Regions from separate parts of the Streptomyces sp. NPDC016640 genome, predicted to be linked through region 1. Evidence: riboswitches for the same ligand, from Rfam matches in the RefSeq annotation. Region 1 holds a riboswitch; each other region holds the start of a gene.
What was found. A riboswitch is a leader RNA that binds a small molecule or an ion and turns the genes downstream of it on or off. The one in region 1 is predicted to bind cyclic di-AMP.
Positions count from the first base shown of each region.

Region 1 (5,731 bases):
CGATCCACGGCACCAGGTACTCGCGGGCCCACTGGACGTTGTCCCGGCGGATTTCGAGCGCGCCCCGGGGCGGCAGGGGCGGCCAGGGCTGTTCCGGGTCGGCGGGGACGTCCAGGCCCAGGGCCAGGCCCGCGCGGAGCGCCACGCGTGTGTGCCCCTCGGGCGACAGGTGCAGCCGGTCGGTGTCCCACGCCCTGCGGTCCTGCACGCTCCTGAGGGACCACAGGTCCAGCACCGGGCAGCCGTACCGGTCCGCGACGGCCCGCACATGCCCGTTGTACGTGGCGATCTTGCCGCGCAGGTGTTTGAGCAGGGGGACGCCGCGGGTGTCGAAGCCGGTCGTGACCATCACCGTGCCGGAGGCGGCCGCGAGCGCGGCGATCGCCCGCTCGAAGCGCTCGGCCACCTCGTCCGGATCGCTGCCCGGCCGGAGGATGTCGTTGCCGCCCGCGCAGAACGACACCAGGTCGGGGGCGAGTTCGACGGCCCGGGGAAGTTGTTCCGCCACGATCTGGTCCAGCAGTCTGCCGCGCACCGCGAGATTGGCGTACCGGAAGTCGCCCTCGGGCCGGAGGTCGGCGAGAAGGACGGCGAACCGGTCGGCCCAGCCGACGAACGCCCCGTCGGGCCCGGGGTCGCCGACGCCCTCGGTGAAGCTGTCCCCCACCGCCACGTACGACCCGATCACTGTTCTGCTGTCACTCTTCGAATCGTCTGCCACAGCCGGACATGATTCACCTTCGAATGTGACCTACGCGACCGTAAGCACGGGTTGACGTGCGGTGACATAAGACACTTTCAAAGAGCCGGCCGATTGCGGAACACGCCGAGGGCCGGACCCGGTGAGCGGGTCCGGCCCTCGGCGGCGCGCCGGGCGGTGCGGGTTCGGGGGTCAGCCGAGGGCGACGCCCTTCGAGCGGAGGTAGGAGACGGGGTCCACGTCCGAGCCGTAGTCCGGGGTGGTGCGGATCTCGAAGTGCAGGTGCGGACCGGTCGAGTTGCCGGTCGAGCCGGAGAGGCCGACCTGCTGGCCGCCGCTCACGCTCTGGCCGGCCGAGACGGACAGCGAGGACAGGTGGGCGTACTGAGCGTAGTAGCCGTCGGCGAGCTGGATGACGACCTGGTTGCCGTACGCGCCGGCCCAGCCCGCGGAGACGACCGTGCCCGGACCGACGGCCTTCAGGGAGGTGCCGGTCGGGACGCCGAAGTCGACACCGGTGTGGTAGCCGCTGGACCACATGCTGCCGGCCACCTTGTAGCCGGTGCCGACGCCGCCGCCGGGCACCGGGGAGCTGTAACCGGAGGCGTCCGCGGCCTGGCCGGAGGCGGCCGTCTGCGCGGAGGCGTCCGAGGAGGACTGCTCCACGGACTGCCCGGCCGGCTGCGCGGCGGGCTTCTCGGCCTTCGGCTGCGACTCCTCGGAGGGCTTCGAGGACTCCGTGGACCGCGACGGCGCGGAGGACTTCGGGAACTTCGGGGAAGAGGACTTCTCCGGCGCGCTCTTGGCGGCCTCGCCGTCTATGGAGAGCTTCAGACCGGGGTGGATGAGCGACGGGTCCTCGCCCACGGCTTCGCGGTTGTCCGCGTAGAGCTTCTTCCAGCCGCCGTCGACGTCCTCCCGGTCGGCGATGCTCGCGAGGTAGTCGCCGGCCTTCACGACGTAGGTGCGGGCGTCGTCGCCCTTCTCGGCGGCGGACTTCTGGCCGGCGACGGAAAGGGACTGGACGGTCTTTTCGGGGGCCGTCTGCGGTGCGGCGGCGTGTGCGCCGGTGGCGCCGAGAAGCGGCAGTGCGAGCGCCGCGCCACCGGTTCCGGCGACGGCGATGGAACGGGTGAAACGCTGGGCCTTGGTACGGCGGTGCTTACCCTTGGCGGGCATGTCGAATTCCTCTCCGGCGCCTACGAGGTGAGCTGTCGGGTTCGGACTGGAGATGCCCGGCCGCGCTTTCACGCGGCTTAACCCCAAGCCGTTCCGGGAACCGGAACAGGCGGTCGTACCTGTGGGTCCCCCGTTCCTGCCGTTCACGGGTCAGTGTGTGCGGGCTCCGGGCGGCGGCAGGATTAGGCGTCCGTCCGGATCGATGGTGAACGTAAGCGACCCGGACGCGCGGGGACAAGCGCGAGGTTCTCGACGAATGCGATTTTCCGTGATCCACAGGCGGAAACCACGTCACCGGGCGTCGACCCGGATTCCGTTTCGGCGCTGAATTCCCTTGCCGTTCCCCGGAATTACGTGCACATGACGACAGCGCACCGTCACCCATATGACGATGCTCACGCACCCCATCCTCATCTAGTGCTCTACCGGGGCGCGTTATACCTAAACGGCTTAATCGGACAGAACGCCCGAATGGGTGGATCGCAGGCGTCGCAGCCGGAACACCGCGGCGTCCAGATCCCCTCGCAACCCGGTGGGCAGCCCGTGGTGCAGCAAGACGGCACCCCGGTGCACTTCGCCCGATTCGCGGCACTCGTACGAGGCGGCCGGGTCGAGGCCGCGCAGCCGCAGCGCCGGCACGGGCTCCCCGTGGTGCTGCGCCTGGAGGCAGGCGAGGACGACGGTCTCGTCACCCAGGACGTACTGCACCGCGCTCAGCCCGCCCTCCGGCGGGCGCAGCCGGTAGAGGTCACCGCGCTGCACGAGGGGCCGGATCTCCTTGTAGAGGGCGATCCACTCCCGCGCCTCGGCCAGCTCCTCCCCGGTCCACCGGGTGAGGTCACCACCGACGCCGAGCACGCCCGCCATGGCGCTGACGAACCGGAAGCGCAGCGAGCTGACCCGGCCGTTGAGCATCGCGTTCGGGCTGTCGGTGACCCAGGCGGCCATCACCCGGGCGGGGTGGATCTGGCTGAAGCCGTGCTGGAGGGCGAGCCGGTCGAGGGGGTCGGTGTTGTCCGAGGTCCACACCTGGTCGGTGCGGGAGAGGATGCCCAGGTCGATCCGGCCGCCGCCGCCCGAGCAGGACTCGAAGGCCACGTCCGGATGGGCCGCCCGCAAGCGGTCCAGCAGGGCGTACAGCCCGCGCACATGGTCGGTCCACAACCGCTGCGGGTAGGGGTCCCCGGGCCAGCCCGCGTCGGTGAAGCAGCGGTTGAAGTCCCACTTCACATAGTCGATCGGGGCACTGGAGAGCAGCCCGTCGAGCTGTTCCCAGAGGTGGTCCCGCACGTCGTCGCGCGCGATGTTGAGGACGAGCTGGTTGCGGAACTCCGTACGCCGGCGTCCGGGCCGGTACTGCACCCAGTCGGGATGGGCGCGGTAGAGGTCGCTGTCCGGGTTGACCATCTCCGGCTCGACCCAGATGCCGAACTGCATCCCGAGCCCGTGCACATGATCCGCGAGCGGCTTCAGGCCGCCGGGGAAACGGTCGGGGTTGGGCGTCCAGTCGCCGAGCCCGGCCCGGTCTCCGGTGCGCGCGCCGAACCAGCCGTCGTCGACCACGAACAGCTCGACGCCCATCGCGGCGGCCCGCCCGGCGAGTTCCCGCTGCTGCTCCTGCGTGATGTCGAAGCCGGTGGCCTCCCAGGAGTTGAACAGGACGGGCCGGTCCCGGTCCGCGCCCGGTACGACATGGGTCCGCTGGTAGGCGTGCCACGCGCGGCTGGCCCCGCCGAAGCCGCCGTCGCTCCACAGCCCCGCGAAGACCGGCGTGACGTACGTCTCGTCCGTGCCGAGCATCAGCAGCCCGGAGTCGTCGTGACCCGCGCCGCCGGTGATCTGTACGCGCGCGTCGGGGAGTTGCGCCACGCAGATGCGCCAGGACCCCGACCAGCCGAGGGCGCAGCCGTAGACTTCGCCCCGTTCCTCGGTCGCGTCGGTGTCGAGCGCGACCCACGGCAGGTGCTGGTGCCCGGTGTGGCCGCGGCGGCTGCCGAGGACCTTCTCCCCGTAGGTGAGCGGGGAGCGGGTCAGCCGGGACTCCGCGGCCCAGCGGCCGTGCAGCTGGGAGAGCCGCCACCGCTCCCGCTCGGGCAGGGTCCAGGTGGCGGAGTCGGCGCGCAGGAGCTCGACGTCGGGGCCCCGGTTGTGCAGGGTGACCCAGCGCTCGATCACATCGCCGCGCATCCGGTAGTGCAGGGTCACCCCGAGTCCGCCGTCGCGGAAGCGGAGGCGGAGTTCACCGTCGTGCGTGTCGTGGCCGTCGAAGGCCCACTCGGTGCCCCGCCGTTCGCCGGTGCGCACGGACAGGGCGGGCCGGGTGAACCGGGGACCGCCCTCGACCGGGTACTCCTCGCGCCCGTCCAGCCGGGACTCGAACGGCCAGTCGTCCGGCAGGGGGCGCCGCGCGAGGGCCCGCGCGTCGGCGAGCGCGATCCTCGGGCCCCAGTGCAGATGCACCAGCTCGTCGCGGTCCGTGACGTGCACCGCGTAACCGCTGGTCGGCCCCGAGAGGAGCCAGGTACGACCGTCTTGCGAGACCTCCGCCACCCGAACCTCCCACGGATTCGAACAGATGCGGTCAGACACCAACATCATCGGTGCCGTCGGGGCGGCCGGGCAATGCCTGTGGACAACTCATTGCCCCAGGCAGGCATGTCGTATCGTCAAGTGGTGCCCGTCGGCGAGCCGCGCCGGCGCAGCCGAGTGGGAGGAGTCCTACGTGACGCAGCAGATCCCGTCGACGGAACCCGAGCTGGCCGGCGTACGCAACTTTCGCGACGTGGGCGGACTGCCGACCGTGGACGGCCGGCGGGTGCGGCACGGGGTGCTGTTCCGCAGTGGTCATCTCGCCCACGCGACCGCGCAGGACGCCGTCTTCCTGTCCTCGCTCGGGCTCCACACGGTCTTCGACTTCCGCAACGCGGCCGACCAGGCGCTGGAGGGGCCGGACGTCGAGCTGCCGGGCGTGCGCAATGTGAACCTGCCGCTCAGCGACCCGGCCGACGGCGCCGAGTTCTGGAGGATGGTCCGCGACGGCGACCTGGACCAGCTGCGCTCGATCCTCGCGGACGGCAAGGGCGCGGACCGGATGATCAGCTCCTACCGGCTGATCATCAAGGAGCGCACCGCCGAGCACTCCCGGGTGCTGCGCTCGCTCGCGGAGGACGGCGTGCCCGCGCTGATGCACTGCGCGGCCGGCAAGGACCGGGCGGGACTGTCGGTGGCCGTGACCCTGCTCGCGCTGGGCGTCGAGCGGGACGCGATCCTGGACGACTACCTGAAGTCCAACGCCAAGCACCGCCGCTACAAGGTGCACCGCAACGGCAGCGCCGACTCGGCCTACTCCCCCGAGGTCATGGAGCTGCTCAACCCGCTGTTCGACGCGCGCGCGGAGTATCTGTCGGCCGCCTTCGAGACCGTCGAGGAGACCTGGGGCGGCGTGGACCCCTATCTGGAGAAGGCGCTCGGGCTCACCCCCGAGGCCCGGGAGCGGCTGCGCGAGCGCATGCTCGACTGAGGCCGGCGGCCGGCCGTCACTTCGCGCCCACTTCGAAGAGCAGATAGACGAAGGCCGCGAAGACGTGCCCCACCGCGATGTAGATGAACAGCCTCACCCACAGGGCCCGGGGGAACTTCTCCTCCATGTCCTTGCCGGTCATGACGCCTCTCCGTCGGTGGGGCCCAGGCACAGCGCGGCCGTGGGACTCTGCAGCAGGGTGTGGACGAACAGCAGCTCGACCCCGTCGGGATCCTGAGCGGCGATGCGGTGCGGGGTCAGCGAGTCGAAGTGCGCGCTGTCGCCCGGACCGAGGCGGTGCAGGGCGTCCCCGAGCCGCAGCCGCAGCCGCC
Region 1 covers NZ_JBIBRG010000010.1:276,028-281,758, forward strand. The annotation lists gene ACF07S_RS22105 (SGNH/GDSL hydrolase family protein) at 1-688, opposite strand, end outside; gene ACF07S_RS22110 (peptidoglycan DD-metalloendopeptidase family protein) at 893-1,879, opposite strand; cyclic di-AMP (ydaO/yuaA leader) riboswitch at 1,884-2,045, opposite strand; gene ACF07S_RS22115 (alpha-galactosidase) at 2,330-4,474, opposite strand; gene ACF07S_RS22120 (tyrosine-protein phosphatase) at 4,602-5,399, shown strand; gene ACF07S_RS22125 (DUF6126 family protein) at 5,416-5,541, opposite strand; gene ACF07S_RS22130 (helix-turn-helix domain-containing protein) at 5,538-5,731, opposite strand, start outside.

Region 2 (5,731 bases), on a different contig from region 1:
CGGCCGGCGTACACCGCGGCGTCGTCGAGGATCTCCTCGATGCGCAGCAGCTGGTTGTACTTGGCGACGCGCTCGGAGCGGGCCGGGGCACCGGTCTTGATCTGGCCGCAGTTGGTGGCGACGGCCAGGTCGGCGATGGTGACGTCCTCGGTCTCGCCGGAGCGGTGGGACATCATGCACTTGAAGCCGCTGCGCTGGGCGAGCTCGACGGCGTCCAGGGTCTCGGTCAGCGAGCCGATCTGGTTGACCTTGACCAGCAGGGCGTTGGCGGCGCCCTCCTCGATGCCGCGGGCGAGGCGCTCGGGGTTGGTGACGAACAGGTCGTCGCCGACGAGCTGGACCTTGTCGCCGAGCTTGGCGGTGATGGTCTTCCAGCCCTCCCAGTCGTCCTCGAACAGCGGGTCCTCGATGGAGACGAGCGGGTACGCGTCGACGAGCTCCGCGTAGTACTCGGTCATCTCGGCGGCGCTGCGCTCCTTGCCCTCGAAGGTGTAGACGCCGTCCTTGTAGAACTCGGAGGCGGCCACGTCCAGGGCCAGGGCGATCTGCTCGCCGGGGGTGTAGCCGGCCTCCCTGACCGCCTCGAGGATGAGGTCGAGGGCCTCGCGGTTGGAGCCGAGGTTCGGGGCGAAGCCGCCCTCGTCGCCGAGGCCGGTGGCCAGGCCCTTGCTCTTCAGGACCTTCTTGAGGGTGTGGTAGACCTCGGCGCCCCAGCGCAGGGCCTCGGAGAAGGTCTCCGCGCCGATCGGGGCGATCATGAACTCCTGGATGTCCACGTTGGAGTCGGCGTGCGAGCCGCCGTTCAGGATGTTCATCATCGGCACCGGCAGCAGGTGCGCGTTCGGGCCGCCCAGGTAGCGGAAGAGCGGCAGGTCGCTGGCCTCGGAGGCGGCGTGGGCGACGGCGAGGGAGACGCCGAGGATGGCGTTGGCGCCGAGGGAGCCCTTGTTGTCGGTGGCGTCCAGGTCGAACATCGCCTGGTCGATCAGGCGCTGCTCGGTGGCGTCGTAGCCGACGAGCTCCGGGCCGATCTGCTCGATGACGGCCAGCACGGCCTTCTCGACGCCCTTGCCCAGGTAACGGTTGGCATCGCCGTCGCGGAGTTCGATGGCCTCGAAGGCGCCGGTGGAGGCGCCGGAGGGGACGGCGGCACGACCCGTGCTGCCGTCGTCGAGGCCGACCTCGACCTCGACCGTGGGGTTGCCTCGGGAGTCCAGGATTTCCCGGGCTACGACGACGTCGATGGACGGCACGAGCATCTCCTTCGTGAATGTGACGCGGGTGAGCGGGACCGCGGCGGGTCCTGCGAGACCGAGCCTAACCGGCTCCGGGCGATCGGCCATCCGGTCGCCCACCTCATGGACGGAACCGAGAGGAAATTGTTTCCGAACGGAACAAAGACAGGCCCGAAAACCGGGCGGAACGGAAACGGAAAAAGCCCCGCCCCGGTGCGTACGGGGGAGAACGCACCGGGGCGGGGGTCCGCGGGACGGGAGGGGCCTGCGGCCGCTCCCTTACTTCAGGTGCAGCTGCTGGCCGGGGTAGATGAGGTCGGCGTCCTCGACGATGTCGTCGTTCAGCTCGAACAGCTCGGCCCAGCCACCCTCGACGTCGCGCTCCTGGGCGATCGAGCTGAGGGTGTCGCCCTTGGCGACCTTGTACTCGCCGTCACCCTTGGCGACCTTCTTGCCGGTCGGGGTGGTGACGGTCTTCTTCACCGCTTCCCGCTCGGCCGAGCGGGAGGCCTTCTGCTCGGTCTCGCGGGGCTCGGTGGAGCCGGCGCCCTGGCTCTCCTGGGTCTGCGTGGAGCCGCTCTCCTGAGGCTGCGTGGAGCCGCTCTCCTGGGGCTGGGTGGAGCCGCCGCCGCTGTAGGGGCTGCTCGACAGGTTCACCCCGCAGACGGGCCAGGCGCCCTTGCCCTGGCCCGCGAGGACCTTCTCGGCGATCTCGATCTGCTGGGCCTTGCCGGCCTGGTCGGCGGTGGCGGCGTACTGGGTGCCGCCGTACGCGGCCCAGGTGGAGGCGGAGAACTGCAGACCGCCGTAGTAGCCGTTGCCGGTGTTGATGGACCAGTTGCCGCCGGACTCGCACTGGGCGACGGTGTCCCACTCGGCGGCGGTGGCGGCGGAGGCGTTGCCGGCCGCCATCAGGGGGGCGGCGACGGCGGCGCCGGTGACACCGACGACGGCGATAGCGCGGGTGGCCTTGGACTGACGACGGTGCTTGCCCTTGCCGGAAAACAGCATGGATGGATCCCCTCACCGACGCCTGCGAGGTGAGCTGTCGGGTTCGGGCCGGTTGAGTTGCCCGGCCGCGTCCCTGAGGGGACGCGGCTTCACCCCGAGCCGTGTCCGGCGTCAACTGCCCGGACTCGGCGCCTACCTTGGGTCCCCCGCTCCTGCCTACGGCGCATGACGCGACGACTGTTCCCGTGCTGCCACTGGCAGGATTAGGCGTTGCGGCAGCCGGGGCCCGCGATGGCGAGCGATCACGACCGTAGCCACTCGGTCGGTGGAATATCAAAGACGATCAGGGCCTTTGAGACCTATCTCTCACAGCCTTTAAATCGGACATTCACCCCGAATGGTGGCGCCAACTGCCGCTGCCGCCAGGCCTTTCCGCAGGTCACCTTTCGTCCGGTTCGACCCCGACCGCAAGCTCCTGACCGGGCAGGATGAGGTCCGGTTCGGCACCGACGACCTGTTCGTTCACGGAGTAGAGCGCACGCCATCCGCCGTCCAGCCCAAGGGAGTCGGCGATGGACGACAGACTGTCCCCGGAGCGCACGGTGTAGGAGCCGTCCGCGGCGTCGCGCGAGGCGTCGGAACCGCGCGAGACGTGCCGGCCGGACGAGTCGGACGCCCGGCCCCGGCCCTCCCTTTCCTCGGCTTCCGCGGCACCGGTGCCGCGGTGACGGCCGGTGCCGGTGTCCTCGGTGCCGGTGAGGCCGGAAGAGCCGGTGGTCCGCCCCGGCTTGTCCGGCTCGTCGCTCCTCGGAGCGGCTGAGGCGGAGGGAGAGGCAGCGGCATCGGCGTCCGAGTCGGCCGCCGCGTCGGCCGCCGCGTCGGCCGCCGCGTCGCCGGAGCCCGCCGGCTCGCCGGCCGTGCCCCGGGGGGCGTCGGCCCCCTCCGCGTCCTCCGTGCCGGAGGCGGGCGAAGGGGAGGGGGAGGCGGACGCGTCACCGGAGTCCGGCGACTCGGACGCGTCCGGCGCCGGGTCCTCCGCCACACCCGTGTCGACGCCGGCCGACGCCGAGTCCTGCTCCAGGCCCGCGAGCAGTCCGCAGGTGCGCCACGCGCCGACCCCCTGGTCGGCGAGGATTCTCTCCGCCACGGCTATCTGCTGGCCCCGGCTGGCCTGGTCGGCGCTCGGCGCGTAGTCCAGGCCGCCGTAGGCCTCCCAGTCGTCCTGGGTCAACTGCAGGCCGCCGTAGTAGCCGTTGCCCGTGTTCTGGCTCCAGGAGCCGGCGCTCTCGCACTCGGCGACCCGGTCCCAGGTCGCGCCGTCGGCCGCGCTGGCGCTTCCGGCCCCGAGGAGCGGGATCGCGATGGCGGAGCCGGTCACTCCGGCCGCGACGAGGAGAGCCGGAGCCTGGCGGGGGCGGCGGTGCCGACCATTCCCGGAGAGCATGCGGGAGACCTTTCACACGACAGCGATGACCCGCGCGGCGGATGAAACCTGGGTGCCGCGCTGAGGGGTGAACGTATCGGCAGAGGATCACTTGTCACAAGTTCATGCCGCGCAGATAACGTGAAGATCACAGAGTTGAGAGCGTGTCACGTTTGCGCTGGTCCGACGGGGGGCACGGGGAGCGGCGCCCGGTCCTCAGGTGTACGCGGGAGTGAATTCCACCGGCAGCGTGCGCAGTCCGCGCATGATGAGCCCGCCGCGCCACCGGAGTTCGGCCGGATCCACCGCGAGTGCGAGGTCCGGCAGCCGGGTCAGCAGCGTGGCGAGCGCGGTCTGCCCCTCCAGCCGGGCCAGCGGGGCGCCCAGGCAGTAGTGGATGCCGTGCCCGTACCCCAGGTGCTGGTTGTCGCGCCGGCCGAGGTCGAGCACGTCCGGGTCGCCGAACCGTTCCGGATCGCGGTCCGCGGCGGCGAGGACGACGAGGACCGGGTCGCCGGCCGCGATGCGCTGCCCGCCGATGGTGACCGGCTCGGTGGCGAACCGCCAGGTGGCGAGCTCCACGGGGCCGTCGTACCGCAGGAGTTCCTCGACGCCGGTCTCCAGCAGCCCGTGGTCGCCGGCGGCGAGGGCCCGCTGCAGGCGGTCGCGCTGCCCGGGATGGGTGAGCAGGGCGTACGTGCCGTTGCCGATGAGGTTGACGGTGGTCTCGAAACCGGCGAACAGCAGGATGAACGCCATGGCCGCGGCCTCGTTCTCGGTGAGGTGCTCGCCGTGGTCGGAGGCCCGGATGAGACCGGAGATCAGGTCCTCGCCCGGCGCCGGTTCGGCGGGCAGTTCCGCGCGCTTGCGGTGGATGAGCTCGGCGAGGTAGCCGCGCATCTTCTTCACGGACCGTGCCACACCGCCCCGGGGGCCGCCCTGGTGGCGGATCATCATGCCCGCCCAGTCCCGGAAGTCGTCCTGGTCCTCCCGGGGGACGCCGAGCAGGTCGCAGATGGCGTGGATGGGGAGGGGGAAGGCGAAGTCGTGGATGAGGTCGGCGGAGCCGCGGTCCGCGAACCGGTCGATGAGCCCGTCGGTGAGCTCCTGCACACGGGGCGCGAACTCGGCGACGCGGCGCGGGGTGAACGCCTTGCTGACCAGCCGGCGCAGCCGGGTGTGGTCCGGCGGGTCGATGTTGAGCAGATGCGTCATCAGCTCGGCCTGGCGTTCCCCGGGGATGCCGGTCCTGCCCTTGGCGTGCGCGGGCTCGTCGTGGTGCGCGGGGTTCTTGGACAGGCGGGGGTCGGCGAGGGTCTGTCTGGCGTCGGCGTACCGGGTGACCAGCCAGGCCTCCACCCCGCTGGGCAGCCGCGTCCGGTGCACGGGGGCGTGCTCGCGCAGCCAGGCGTAGGCGGGGTAGGGGTCGGCGGCGAACTCCCAGGTGAACAGCTCGGGGGCGGGTCCGTGCGGGTGCGGCGGGGTGGGCTGGTCATGCATTGCGGCGACCTCTGCTGGGGGCGCGGGGCGGTGTCGACGTGCGGCTCCGCCGCGTGGGCGCTGACGGGGGTCCGGGGGCGGATCCCCCGGGGACGGGCGGGGAGGGGCGGCGGGCGGAACACCGTCGCGCGCCGCACCCGGGTCAGCTCTCGTTCCCTGCGCCCTCCGCCGCCCGTATCGCGTCGCGGTAGACCCGGGCCGCGGCCCGCAGCGCCGCCTCCGGGTCGGTCCCGGACTCCTCCGCCCGCGCCGCCAGCGCGAGCAGTTCGTAGCCGATGCCCTCGCCGGCCGGCAGGGGCACGTCCAGCCCCGCCGTCCGGGCCCGTGAGGCCAGCTTCGCCGCCAGTGCCAGGCCGGGCTGGCCCAGCGGCACCCCGTCCGTCACCGAGCTGCGGCGCTTCTCCTCCGCCTTGGCCCGCAGCCAGTGCGCCTTGACGTCCTCCGGGGTGGCCGCCGTCTCCTCACCGAAGACGTGCGGGTGCCGGTGGATCAGCTTGGCCACGATGCCGCCCGCCACGTCGTCGACGGAGAAGGGCTGCTCCGGGTGCTCCTCGGCGATCCGGGCGTGGAAGACGACCTGGAGCAGCACGTCCCCCAGCTCCTCGCGCAGTTCGTCCCGGTC
Region 2 covers NZ_JBIBRG010000003.1:102,949-108,679, forward strand. The annotation lists gene eno (phosphopyruvate hydratase) at 1-1,253, opposite strand, end outside; gene ACF07S_RS07330 (transglycosylase family protein) at 1,515-2,246, opposite strand; cyclic di-AMP (ydaO/yuaA leader) riboswitch at 2,251-2,420, opposite strand; gene ACF07S_RS07335 (transglycosylase family protein) at 2,626-3,630, opposite strand; gene ACF07S_RS07340 (cytochrome P450) at 3,826-5,109, opposite strand; gene ACF07S_RS07345 (nucleoside triphosphate pyrophosphohydrolase) at 5,252-5,731, opposite strand, start outside.
Region 2: another riboswitch for cyclic di-AMP. It lies ahead of ACF07S_RS07330 (transglycosylase family protein); the one in region 1 lies ahead of ACF07S_RS22110 (peptidoglycan DD-metalloendopeptidase family protein).

Region 3 (5,731 bases), on a different contig from region 1:
GTCCGGCTCCGTGGCGGACGCCTCGCCCATCGGCTCCCCCGTTCCCTCACTGCGTCGGTGGGTCCGGGGACCTACTTCCCCGCGTCGGCCGCCTTCACCAGCGCGTCCTTGGTGACGGCGCCCACGTAGACCTTGCCGTCCTCGGTCATCAGGGCGTTGACCAGGCGGGTGCTGAACACCGTGCCGGTGCCGAAGTCGCCCTTGACCTGGTCGCCGAGCGAGCCGAGGAAGCCGCCGAGGTCACCGCCCGCCTCACCGGTGGGCAGGCCGCCCTCGCCGCCGGTGTCGAAGACGGCGACGGAGTTCCAGCCCTCGCCGAGCATCTTCAGCCCGTCGAGGCCCTTGGCCAGGTCCTCCTCCGGCTTCGGGGCGTTCTCCGGCTTCCCGGAGCGCTCCCGGCCGTGGTCGAGTTCGCCGTCCTCGGTCACCTCGGCGCCCTTGGGCGGGGTGAACGCGAAGGTCGACGCGGCCGGCCGGTCGAAGCTCACCTTGGTGAAGCCGACGTCCACGACGGCGGCACCGCCGCTCGCCGGGGTCAGCGTGAACTTCAGCGGCATACCGGTCCTGTGATCGACCGCGATGCTGATCGCGCCGACCGTGGAGCCGGACTGCCTGGGCTTGACGACCAGCTTGTACGCGTCCCGGCCGGCCACCTGCGCGGTGCCGTCGACGGCCACGGACGTGGTGTCGTCGACCGCCTTCAGCGCCTCCTCGGCGAAGTCCTTCGGGGTGGCCGGGGGCTTCTGCGCCCGGTCCTCGCCGGACCGGTCGACGGTGCTGTGGTGGACCGCGTTGGACGCGCTGTCGTAGCCCCAGACGTCCTTGCCGTTGTGGATCAGGCTGTACTCGGCGGCGTTCTCCAGGAGCGAGAGCTTCTGCCGGTCCGGGCCGTCGGCCGCGACGCGCAGCGTGTGCGTGCCGGAGGCCAGCTCGGTGAGCTTGGCGGACGGGTCGGCCGAGGAGCCGCCCTCGCCCTGCTCCGTCGCGCCGGAGACCAGGCCGCTCTCCAGGCCGCCGAGGTCCGGCAGCCCCAGGTCCGTGGTGATCTTCACCGTGCCGGACAGCTGCTGGACGTCCGACGTGGCGATCCTCTCGATGAGCTGCACGGCGGTGATCTCCGGCAGATCGGGGTCGCCGGAGTCGGCGATGGCGGGGACCAGCCCGATGGTCGCGGCCGCCACTCCCATCACCGTGACCGGGACGACGTACCGCGCGGCCCTGCGCCGTCCCGCGCGCGGCTCGTCGGCCTCCCCCGCGGTCGTCGTGTCGTCGGTTTCGTACGGTGCCATGTGTGCCCTGCCTTCGTGGTCGGCGGCGGCTTCCGTCTCGTGACCTCGCGCCAGTCTCACCCTGAGCCGCCATTCTCACCCGAACCGGTGAGAAGTGGTGTTGTCCGTCGTGGTCCATCTGACCAAATCCGGCACGCGGAATCGTCAGACCCGGGGCGCAACTCCGTGTACTGCTGCGGTATGACACGGGGGGTGGTTTTCTCCCCCGACCAGTAGGGGTCGAGGGGGAGTTCGGGAGACGGCCGGGTCAGCCGGCCCGGTGCACGACCGCGTCGCACAGCTGCACGAGCGCCGCCTTCGCGTCGCACTCCCGCAGCGGGGCCAGCGCCGCGCGGGCCTCCTCGGCGTACCGCACGGTGTCCCGGCGGGCCTGCTCCAGCGCGGGGTGGACCCGCAGCAGCCGCAGCGCCTCGGCGTGCCGGGCGTCGTCGGTGAGGTCGGAGTTCAGCAGCTCGCACAGGGCGATGTCGCCGGCCAGCCCGAGGCGGGCCGTGCGCTCCCGCAGCCGCAGCACGGGCAGCGTGGCGATGCCCTCGCGCAGGTCAGTGCCGGGGGTCTTGCCGGACTCGTGGGAGTCGGAGGCGATGTCCAGGACGTCGTCGGCGAGCTGGAAGGCGACGCCGAGCCGCTCGCCGTACTGGGTGAGCACGTCCACCACCGTGTCGTCGGCGCCGGACATCATCGCGCCGAAGCGGCAGGAGACCGCGACCAGCGAACCGGTCTTGCCGGCGAGCACGTCCAGGTAGTGGTCGACCGGGTCCCGGCCGCCCTGCGGTCCCGCGGTCTCCAGGATCTGCCCGGTGACCAGCCGCTCGAACGCCCCGGCCTGTACCCGCACCGCCTCCGGGCCGAGGTCGGCCAGGATGTGCGAGGCCCGGGCGAAGAGGAAGTCGCCGGTGAGGACCGCGACGGAGTTGCCCCAGCGGACGTTCGCGCTGGCGACTCCGCGCCGTACGTCGGCCTCGTCCATCACGTCGTCGTGGTACAGCGTGGCCAGATGGGTCAGCTCCACGACCACGGCGGACGGTACGACACCGGGTGCGTAGGGATCGCCGAACTGGGCGGCCAGCATCACGAGCAGCGGGCGGAACCTCTTGCCGCCGGCCCGCACCAGGTGCTGGGCGGCCTCCGTGATGAAGGGCACCTCGCTCTTGGTGGCCTCGAGCAGGCCCTCCTCGACAGCCGTCAATCCGGCCTGGACATCGGCTTCCAGAGCCTGGTCCCGCACGCTCAGCCCGAACGGCCCGACGACGGTCACGAGGGGTCTCCTGTCTGCTGGTGTCTGCTGGCGATCACACGGTTCGTCGATAGGTCGCTGCCCTCACTCGAGTCAGCGTATCCGGTCACGTTTCGATCACCGTCAGCGCCCGGGGATACCGGGAGAGCGGCACGGGACCGGAAGCGGGGGTGATGCCGATCGACCGGCCATGCGGGACATTCCCTGACTTTCCGGACGCGGCACCCTCTCCTCGCCCCCGGCGCTTCGAGCCCTCTCCCGGCACACACGCCACCCCTCCCGCCCCGGCGTCCGATGCGCGGCTATTGCCGGCGAATATCCCATTGGCCGGAAATGGCTCCACGGTTCCCGGTCAGTGAAGTGGGTCACGGCGGCCCGGCGGCCCGGCCGCTCCCCGGCGCACGCCTTTCCCCTTCACCCGGAGCCCAGTTGACCCCTGGTGAACAAAAAGGATCAAGCATCCCAAACACCCCGTTCCACGATCGAACGGCGTGCGGTGTGACATCCGCACTTGTTCCCGCCCCGTGCCCTCGCATACGTTCCCGGCCTGCCGGGCGGACGCCTAGTCCTGCCGCCGCCCGCACCACACCCGACGACGAACTCACGCACGGCAGGAGCGGGGGACCCAGGCAAGCCGCCGGACCGGGCAACGCACCGGAACGGCTCGGGGTGAAGCCGTGCCCGCAGGGCACGGCCGGGCACTCTCCCGCCCGAACCCGACAGCTCACCCCGCAGGCGTAGGAGAGGAACCCAGACATGCCCGCACAGGGTCAGCACCGCCACTCCGGCAGCCGCCGCCTCGTCCGCTCCCTCGCCGTCGCCGGCACCGGCGTCGCCATGGTCGCCCTCCCGCTGTTCGGCGCCACCAGCGCCGCCGCGGACACCACGACGGCCACCGCGACGGCCACGACGGCGTACCCGGACAACCTCGACGGCTGGATCCGCGAGTCGCTGTCCGTCATGGCGCAGCACGGCATCCCGGGCAGCTACGAGAGCATCCACCGCAACATCCTGCGCGAGTCCTCCGGCAACCCCGCCGCCATCAACCTGTGGGACTCCAACGCCGCCGCCGGCACCCCCTCCAAGGGGCTGCTCCAGGTGATCGACCCGACCTTCGCGGCCTACCACGTACCCGGCACCGTCTTCGACCCGTTCGACCCGGTGGCGAACATCACGGCGGCCTGCAACTACGCCGCCGACCGCTACGGCTCGATCGACAACGTCTTCGGCGCGTACTGATCCGGAGCCACCCGCTGCCGGCCCGGCCCGCCGAACAGCCGCTCGAGGACGACGGCCACGCCGTCGTCCTCGTTCGACGCGGTGACCTCGTCGGCCACCGCCTTCAGCTCGAGGTGGGCGTTGGCCATGGCGACGCCGCGGGCCGCCCAGTCGAACATGGGGATGTCGTTCGGCATGTCACCGAAGGCGACGGCGCGCTCCGGGCTCAGCCCGAGGTGTTCGGCGGCCAGCGCCAGCCCGGTGGCCTTGGTGACCCCGCACGGCTGGAGCTCCACCGTGCCCGGCCCCGACATGGTGACCGTGGCCAGCGAACCGACCACCGACCGCGCCGCCGCCGCCAACGCGTCGTCGGTCAGCCGCGGATGGCGCAGCAGCACCTTGCTGATCGGCCGGTCCCACAGATCGCCGCGCCGCTCGACCCGTACGGCGGGGAGGGTCGGGTGCGGCATCAGATAACCGGGCTCGATCAGCGTCAGCCCGTCGACCCCGTCCTGGTCGACCGCGGCGTACACCTCCCCCACCTCGGCCTCGATCTTGCCGAGCGCGGTCTCCGCCAGTTCCCGGTCCAGCGTGACGGACCACAGCATCCGGTCCGCGCCGGCGTCGTACACCTGCGCTCCCTGCCCGCACACCGCGAGCCCCGTGCTGCCGAGGTCGTCCAGGAGCGGCCGCACTCTGGGGGCCGGGCGCCCTGTCACGACGAGGTGCTGGGCACCGGCCCGAGCCACCCGCGCGAGCGCTGCGCGGGACCGGTCGGAGAGGGTGTCGTCGCCGCGCAGCAGCGTCCCGTCCAGGTCGGTGGCGATGAGTGAATATGCGGTGGGTACGGCCATGATCAGAGAATACGGACAACCCCACGATCCGCCTCACGCTGCCCGGAACCGCTTGCGCGACCGCGTCCGTCACGCTAAGGGACCTTTCCGCCATCGCCTGGTACGGGCGGGTTGCGGACCTCTTTCCCCGTTCGGCGAGAACATGCTCCGCTGTCTACCGTCCGCCCGGTCCCGGGCGGTACCTTCCCAGTGTCCAGGGGGGACTTGATCGGGGGGTCAGGTGAGCGGTGGACGCGTGCGCGTGCTGAGACCCGGGGAGCTCGGCGAGGGGGAACGGAAGCGCTGGCGGGAACTGCGCGCCGCGACGGACGCACCGCGCAGCCCCTTCATGGAACCGGAGTTCGCCACCGCCGTGGGCCGGGTGCGGTCACAGGCCCGGGTCGCGGTGCTGTACGAGGGAGCGGAACCGGCGGGCTTCCTGCCGTACGAGCGGGGCGTGCTGGGGCAGGGCCGGGCGATCGGGCTCGGGGTGTCGGACTGCCAGGGCGCGGTCCTGGCCCCCGGCGCCGCACCGGAGACCGGTGAACTGCTGCGGGCCTGCTCGGTGTCGAGCTTCGCCTTCGACAACCTGGAGGCGGGCCAGGGGCTGTTCGTGCCGTACGCGGCCGAGGAGCACACCACGTACGTCATCGACGTGGAGAAGGGGTACGGGACCTACGAGTCCGTGCTGCGCACCCGGTCGCCGAAGTTCCTGAAGAGCACCCTGGCCAAGGAGCGCAGACTGGGCCGCCGGACCGGACCCGTGCGGTTCGTCTTCGACGAACGGGACCCGGCCGCGCTGCGCGTGCTCATGGAGTGGAAGTCGGCGCAGTACCGCAGGACCGGGCGCCGCGACCGGTTCGCGCAGGAGTGGATCGCCCGGCTCGTGGGCCGGCTCGCCGGGACCCGGGCGCCCCAGTGCACGGGCACGCTGTCGGTCCTGTACGCCGGCGGCCGTCCCGTCGCCGCGCACTTCGGCCTGCGTTCGGCGTCGGTCCTGGCCTGCTGGTTCCCGGCGTACGACACGGAGTTCGCGAAGTACTCGCCCGGTCTCGTGCTGCATCTGCGGATGGCCGAGGCGGCGGCGGCCGAGGGCATCGGCATGCTCGACATGGGGCGCGGGCCGGCCGCCTACAAGGACGCGCTGAAGACCG
Region 3 covers NZ_JBIBRG010000020.1:9,201-14,931, forward strand. The annotation lists gene ACF07S_RS30755 (ABC transporter ATP-binding protein) at 1-30, opposite strand, end outside; gene ACF07S_RS30760 (outer membrane lipoprotein carrier protein LolA) at 72-1,289, opposite strand; gene ACF07S_RS30765 (polyprenyl synthetase family protein) at 1,537-2,547, opposite strand; cyclic di-AMP (ydaO/yuaA leader) riboswitch at 3,110-3,277, shown strand; gene ACF07S_RS30770 (transglycosylase SLT domain-containing protein) at 3,283-3,765, shown strand; gene ACF07S_RS30775 (HAD family hydrolase) at 3,729-4,598, opposite strand; gene ACF07S_RS30780 (GNAT family N-acetyltransferase) at 4,834-5,731, shown strand, end outside.
Region 3: another riboswitch for cyclic di-AMP. It lies ahead of ACF07S_RS30770 (transglycosylase SLT domain-containing protein); the one in region 1 lies ahead of ACF07S_RS22110 (peptidoglycan DD-metalloendopeptidase family protein).

Region 4 (5,731 bases), on a different contig from region 1:
GTGACGGCGCGAAGCAGGCTACGCGCCCGCGCGGTGGCCCCGGCGCGCGGGGCCGCCGGCCCGTCCGGCGGGCACCGCGGCACCACCCCGCGGGGGTGGCCGGGCCGGCGCGCGGGACGGCACGACGCGGGGCTGTCACGTGCGGGGGCGACCGTGGCGCGTTCTCGACGCCCGGCACGGGCCGGACCCGGCCCGGGCCCGGGCCGGAGGCCCCCGCTGTCCCAGCGGTCACTCCCACCACTTCCCCCCCCACCCGTGCTCGCTCTCGGCGTACCCGGCCGGGCCGGGAACTTCTCCGGGGCTCCGCACGCTTGCATACAGTGGCAGGACCGGCAGAAACGGCGGTCTCGACGGCCGCCTCCGCGATCGAAGGGACGTACATGCCCATGGGGCACACGGCCACAGCCCAGGCAGGCTCCGGCGGCCTGACAGCGACCGAGCACCGCCTGGCCAACGGCCTGCGCGTGGTGCTCTCCGAGGACCACCTGACCCCGGTCGCCGCGGTGTGCCTCTGGTACGACGTGGGTTCGCGTCACGAAGTCAAGGGGCGTACCGGTCTGGCTCACCTTTTCGAGCACCTCATGTTCCAGGGCTCCGCCCAGGTGAAGGGCAACGGTCACTTCGAGCTGGTCCAGGGCGCCGGCGGCTCCCTCAACGGCACCACCAGCTTCGAGCGCACCAACTACTTCGAGACCATGCCCGCCCACCAGCTGGAGCTCGCCCTCTGGCTGGAGGCCGACCGCATGGGCTCCCTGCTGACCGCCCTGGACGACGAGTCCATGGAGAACCAGCGGGACGTCGTCAAGAACGAGCGCCGCCAGCGGTACGACAACGTCCCCTACGGCACGGCCTTCGAGAAGCTGACCGCCCTCGCCTACCCGGAGGGCCACCCGTACCACCACACGCCCATCGGCTCGATGGCGGACCTGGACGCGGCCACCCTCGAGGACGCGCGGCAGTTCTTCCGCACGTACTACGCGCCGAACAACGCCGTGCTCTCCGTCGTCGGCGACATCGACCCGGAGCGGACGCTCGCCTGGATCGAGAAGTACTTCGGCTCCATCCCGCCCCACGACGGCAAGCCCGAACCGCGCGACGGCACGCTGCCCGACGTCATCGGCGGGCAGCTGCGCGAGATCGTGGAGGAGGAGGTCCCCGCGCGGGCCCTGATGGCCGCCTACCGGCTGCCGGAGGACGGCACACGCGCGTGCGACGCGGCGGACCTGGCGCTCACCGTCCTCGGCGGCGGCGAGTCCTCCCGGCTCTACAACCGGCTGGTACGGCGCGACCGCACGGCCGTGGCCGCCGGGTTCGGCCTGCTCCGGCTGGCCGGGGCGCCCTCCCTGGGCTGGCTGGACGTGAAGACGTCCGGCGACGTGGAGGTGCCGGTCATCGAGGCCGCCATCGACGAGGAGCTCGCCCGGTTCGCCGAGGAGGGCCCCACGGCCGAGGAGATGGAGGGCGCCCAGGCCCAGCTGGAGCGCGAGTGGCTCGACCGGCTCGGCACGGTCGCGGGCCGCGCCGACGAACTGTGCCGCTACGCCGTCCTGTTCGGCGACCCGCAGCTCGCCCTGACCGCCGTCCGGCGCATCCTCGACGTGACGGCGCAGGAGGTGCGGGAGGTCGCCCGGGCCCGCCTGCGCCCCGACAACCGCGCGGTGCTCGTCTACGAGCCCGTGGCCGCGGAGGCGGAGGACACCGAGGAAGCCGCCGCAGTCGCCGGCACCGACGAGAACGAGGAGACGGCGAAGTGACCGAGCTCGCCACGATGGACTTCCACCCGCAGCCGCAGGCGGGCGAGGCCAGGCCCTGGGCCTTCCCGGCCCCCGAACGCGGCACGCTCGGCAACGGCCTGACCGTGCTGCGCTGCCACCGTCCCGGCCAGCGGGTCGTCGCCGTCGAGGTGATCCTCGACGCGCCCCTGGAGGCCGAGCCGGCCGGACTCGACGGCGTGGCCACGATCATGGCGCGGGCCTTCTCCGAGGGCACCGACAAGCACTCCGCCGAGGAGTTCGCCGCCGAGCTGGAGCGCTGCGGCGCCACCCTGGACGCGCACGCCGACCACCCCGGCGTCCGCCTCAGCCTGGAGGTCCCGGCCTCCCGGCTCGCCAAGGGACTCGGGCTGGTCGCCGACGCCCTCAGGGCGCCCGCGTTCGCCGACAGCGAGGTCGAACGGCTCGTCCGCAACCGCCTCGACGAGATCCCGCACGAGCTGGCGAACCCCTCCCGCCGCGCCGCGAAGGAACTCTTCAGGGAGCTGTTCCCGGCGAGTTCGCGCATGTCGCGCCCGCGTCAGGGCAGCGAGGAGACGGTCGCGGGCATCGGCTCCGGGGCCGTACGCGCCTTCTACGACAAGCACGTGCGCCCCGCCACCGCCACCGCGGTGGTCGTCGGCGACCTCACCGGCGTCGACCTGGACGCGCTGCTCGGCGACACCCTGGGCTCCTGGACCGGCTCCGCGGCCCGGCCGCGGCCGATCCCGCCGGTGGTCGCCGACGACACGGGCCGGGTCGTGATCGTGGACCGCCCCGGCGCCGTCCAGACGCAGCTGCTGATCGGCCGTATCGGCCCCGACCGGCACGACCGGGTCTGGCCCGCGCAGGCGCTCGGCACGTACTGCCTCGGCGGCACCCTCACCTCCCGCCTGGACCGCGTCCTGCGCGAGGAGAAGGGCTACACCTACGGCGTACGGTCGTTCGGGCAGGTCCTCAGGTCCGCGCCGGACGGCACGGGCGCGGCGCTGCTGGCCATCAGCGGCTCCGTCGACACCCCGAACACCGGGCCCGCCCTCGAGGACCTGTGGACGGTGCTGCGCACGCTCGCCGCGCAGGGGCTCACCGACGCCGAACGCGACGTCGCCGTGCAGAACCTGGTGGGCGTGGCGCCGCTCAAGTACGAGACCGCCGCGGCCGTCGCGAGCACCCTGGCCGACCAGGTCGAGCAGCACCTGCCCGACCACTACCAGGCCGACCTGTACCGGCAGTTGGCCGCGACCGGCACCGTGGAGGCCACCGCGGCCGTCGTGAACGCCTTCCCGGTGGACCGCCTGGTGACCGTCCTCGTCGGAGACGCGGCGCAGATCAAGGGGTCCGTCGAGGCCCTCGGGCTCGGCGAGGTCACCGTCGTGACGGCCGAGTAGCGGGCCGCGGCCGCGCACCCGGGCCCTGGTGACACGGATGTCACCAGGGCCCACTCGTGCCCGAATTGAGGCGGAGGATTCCTGTCTGCCCTGTGGGATGCGCTACAAAAGCCGTGATTCGCTTGGGGATCGAAAGATCTCCCGCTTAGCGTCTTCCGGGCTGTTCGTCGGGCAGTGCGCCGCATCCGCGGCACCGGACAGTCATCGCCGAGTCCCCGCACGGCGCGAGCCAGGGGAGCCGGGGACCCGTGCAGTCCCTGGGGTGAATCGGACGCCCGCGCGTGTCGCGAGGGGGTCCGTAGGAGACCTTCCTGCTCCGAACCCGTCAGCTAACCCGGTAGGCGAGAGGGAAGGAAAGGACCAGCCTGTACATGGCGTTCACCCGCGCCACCGGGAAGCACCGTCGTCCCAGCCGGACGCAGCGCGGCACCGCCCGCGCGGCGGGCGTCGCGGCCCTCGCCACCACCGGCGCCGTCGGCTCCCTCACGGCCCCCGCGCTCGCCGCCGAACCGGCCGCGGCACGGACCGGCCTCACTCCCGTCGTCACCCTGGGCGACGCGGTCGCCGAGCGGATCGACGCCCAGGCGGCCGCCCAGCACGAGGCCGCACGAGAGGCAGCCGAGGCCGCCGCGCGGAAGGCCGCCGAGCAGGCCGCGCGCGAGAAGGCGGCCGAAGCGGCCGAGAAGGCCCGCGCGGAGAAGGAGCGCGCCGCGCGCGAGGCGGAGCGCGAGCGCCTCGACACCTTCGTCTCCCCGATCCCCGGCTCCTACGTGTCGACCTCCTACCGGAGCGGCGGCGCCGTCTGGTCCTCGGGCAGCCACACGGGTGTCGACTTCCACGCCGCGAGCGGCGCCACGGTCCGGTCGGTCGGCACCGGCACCGTCGTCGAGGCCGGCTGGGGCGGCGCGTACGGCAACCAGGTCGTCATCCGGATGAACGACGGCACGTACACCCAGTACGGCCACCTGTCGTCCATCGGCGTCTCGGTGGGGCAGCAGGTCGCCGCGGGGCAGCCGATCGGCCTCTCCGGCGCGACCGGCAACGTCACGGGCGCGCACCTGCACTTCGAGGCCCGGATGACCGCCGAGTACGGCTCCGACATCGATCCCGTCGCCTACCTCCGCGCGCACGGTGTGAACCTCTGAGACGTGCGGGCGCCGGCCGCCGGCGCGGCGGGCGCCCCGCTTCCCGTGGCCCCGGCTTCCGAGCCGGGGCTTTCGGCGTTTCAAAGGGACCGCTCGTCAAAAAATACGCACGGATTCCGGACCCCCGTCGGAAAATCCCGCCGATTGCAATAGAGTCACGGAACACACGTCAGTCTTCGACGTTTCACGGGGATTAAGCCGGAGGTCGGTCATGCGTATTCCCGCGCACTCGGTGTGCACGGCGATCCGGGACGACATCGTCGCGGGTGTCCACGAGCGCGGCAGCCGGCTCACCGAGGACCTCCTCGCCCGCCGTCACGGTGTCTCCCGCGTCCCCGTCCGGGAGGCGCTGCGCACGCTGGAGGCCGAGGGCTTCGTGGTGACCCGGCGGCACGCGGGCGCGTGCGTCGCGGAACCCACCGCGCGGGAGGCCGCCGACCTGCTGGAGATGCGTCTGCTCCTCGAGCCGCTCGCCGCCTCCCGCGCGGCCCAGCGCCGTACCGAGGCCCACTTGAAGGTGCTGCGCGGTCTCGTCCGGCTGGGCCAGGAACGCGCCCGTCAGGGCACCAGCGACGACCTGCGCTCCCTGGGCGGCTGGTTCCACGAGACGCTCGCCCAGTCCTGTGGCAGCCCGGCGCTGACGTCGCTGCTGACCCAGCTGCGGCACAAGATCGCCTGGATGTACACCACCGAGGGGCCCGCCGATCCGGTCGGGTACTGGGCCGAGCACGGCGCGATCGTGGACGCCGTGGCGCGCGGCGACGGCGAGCGCGCGCGGGCCGTCATGGCCTCGCACACCGAGCGCGCGAGCGCCGCGCACCGCCTGCGTTTCGCCCCCGGAGCCGATCGCACCGGCCGCGCGGACCGTGTGAGGAACCCGCAACATCCCGTAAACATGCCGAGCCTGCGTCATTAACACGGATCCCGTATACAAAGAGGGTGCATTCCCGGGGGTTATTCACACTGCCCGGAAAAAGGAAAACCGAAAGGCCCGCCCGATGGGTCGGGCGGGCCTTTCGGTGCCGGTTCGGGCGTAAAAGGAGCGCGGGGCTCAGACGGTCTCGGGGAGTTCCCCGAGGCCTTCGGAGACCAGCTTCGCCAGACGGTCCAGGGCGGCGTCGGCGCCCTCCGCGTCGGAGGCGAGGACGATCTCCTCGCCGCCCTGGGCGCCCAGGCCCAGAACGGCCAGCATGGAGGCCGCGTTGACGGGGTTGCCCCCGGCCTTGGCGATCGTCACCGGGACGCCTGCGGCCGTGGCGGCTCGGACGAAGATGGAGGCGGGGCGGGCGTGGAGACCCTCGGCCCAGCCGACGTTGACGCGGCGCTCAGCCATGTGTTGCTGCCCTTCGCTGTTCAGGGTTGTCTAGACCAGTTTCCCATATCGTGCGGCGTGCCCGGGAGCGGCGTCCGCTCCCGGTGACCGCCGGACCGCGGCCTCGGTCCGGCT
Region 4 covers NZ_JBIBRG010000017.1:106,764-112,494, forward strand. The annotation lists gene ACF07S_RS29030 (M16 family metallopeptidase) at 381-1,754, shown strand; gene ACF07S_RS29035 (M16 family metallopeptidase) at 1,751-3,139, shown strand; cyclic di-AMP (ydaO/yuaA leader) riboswitch at 3,335-3,498, shown strand; gene ACF07S_RS29040 (M23 family metallopeptidase) at 3,511-4,284, shown strand; gene ACF07S_RS29045 (GntR family transcriptional regulator) at 4,496-5,200, shown strand; gene ACF07S_RS29050 (HPr family phosphocarrier protein) at 5,336-5,617, opposite strand.
Region 4: another riboswitch for cyclic di-AMP. It lies ahead of ACF07S_RS29040 (M23 family metallopeptidase); the one in region 1 lies ahead of ACF07S_RS22110 (peptidoglycan DD-metalloendopeptidase family protein).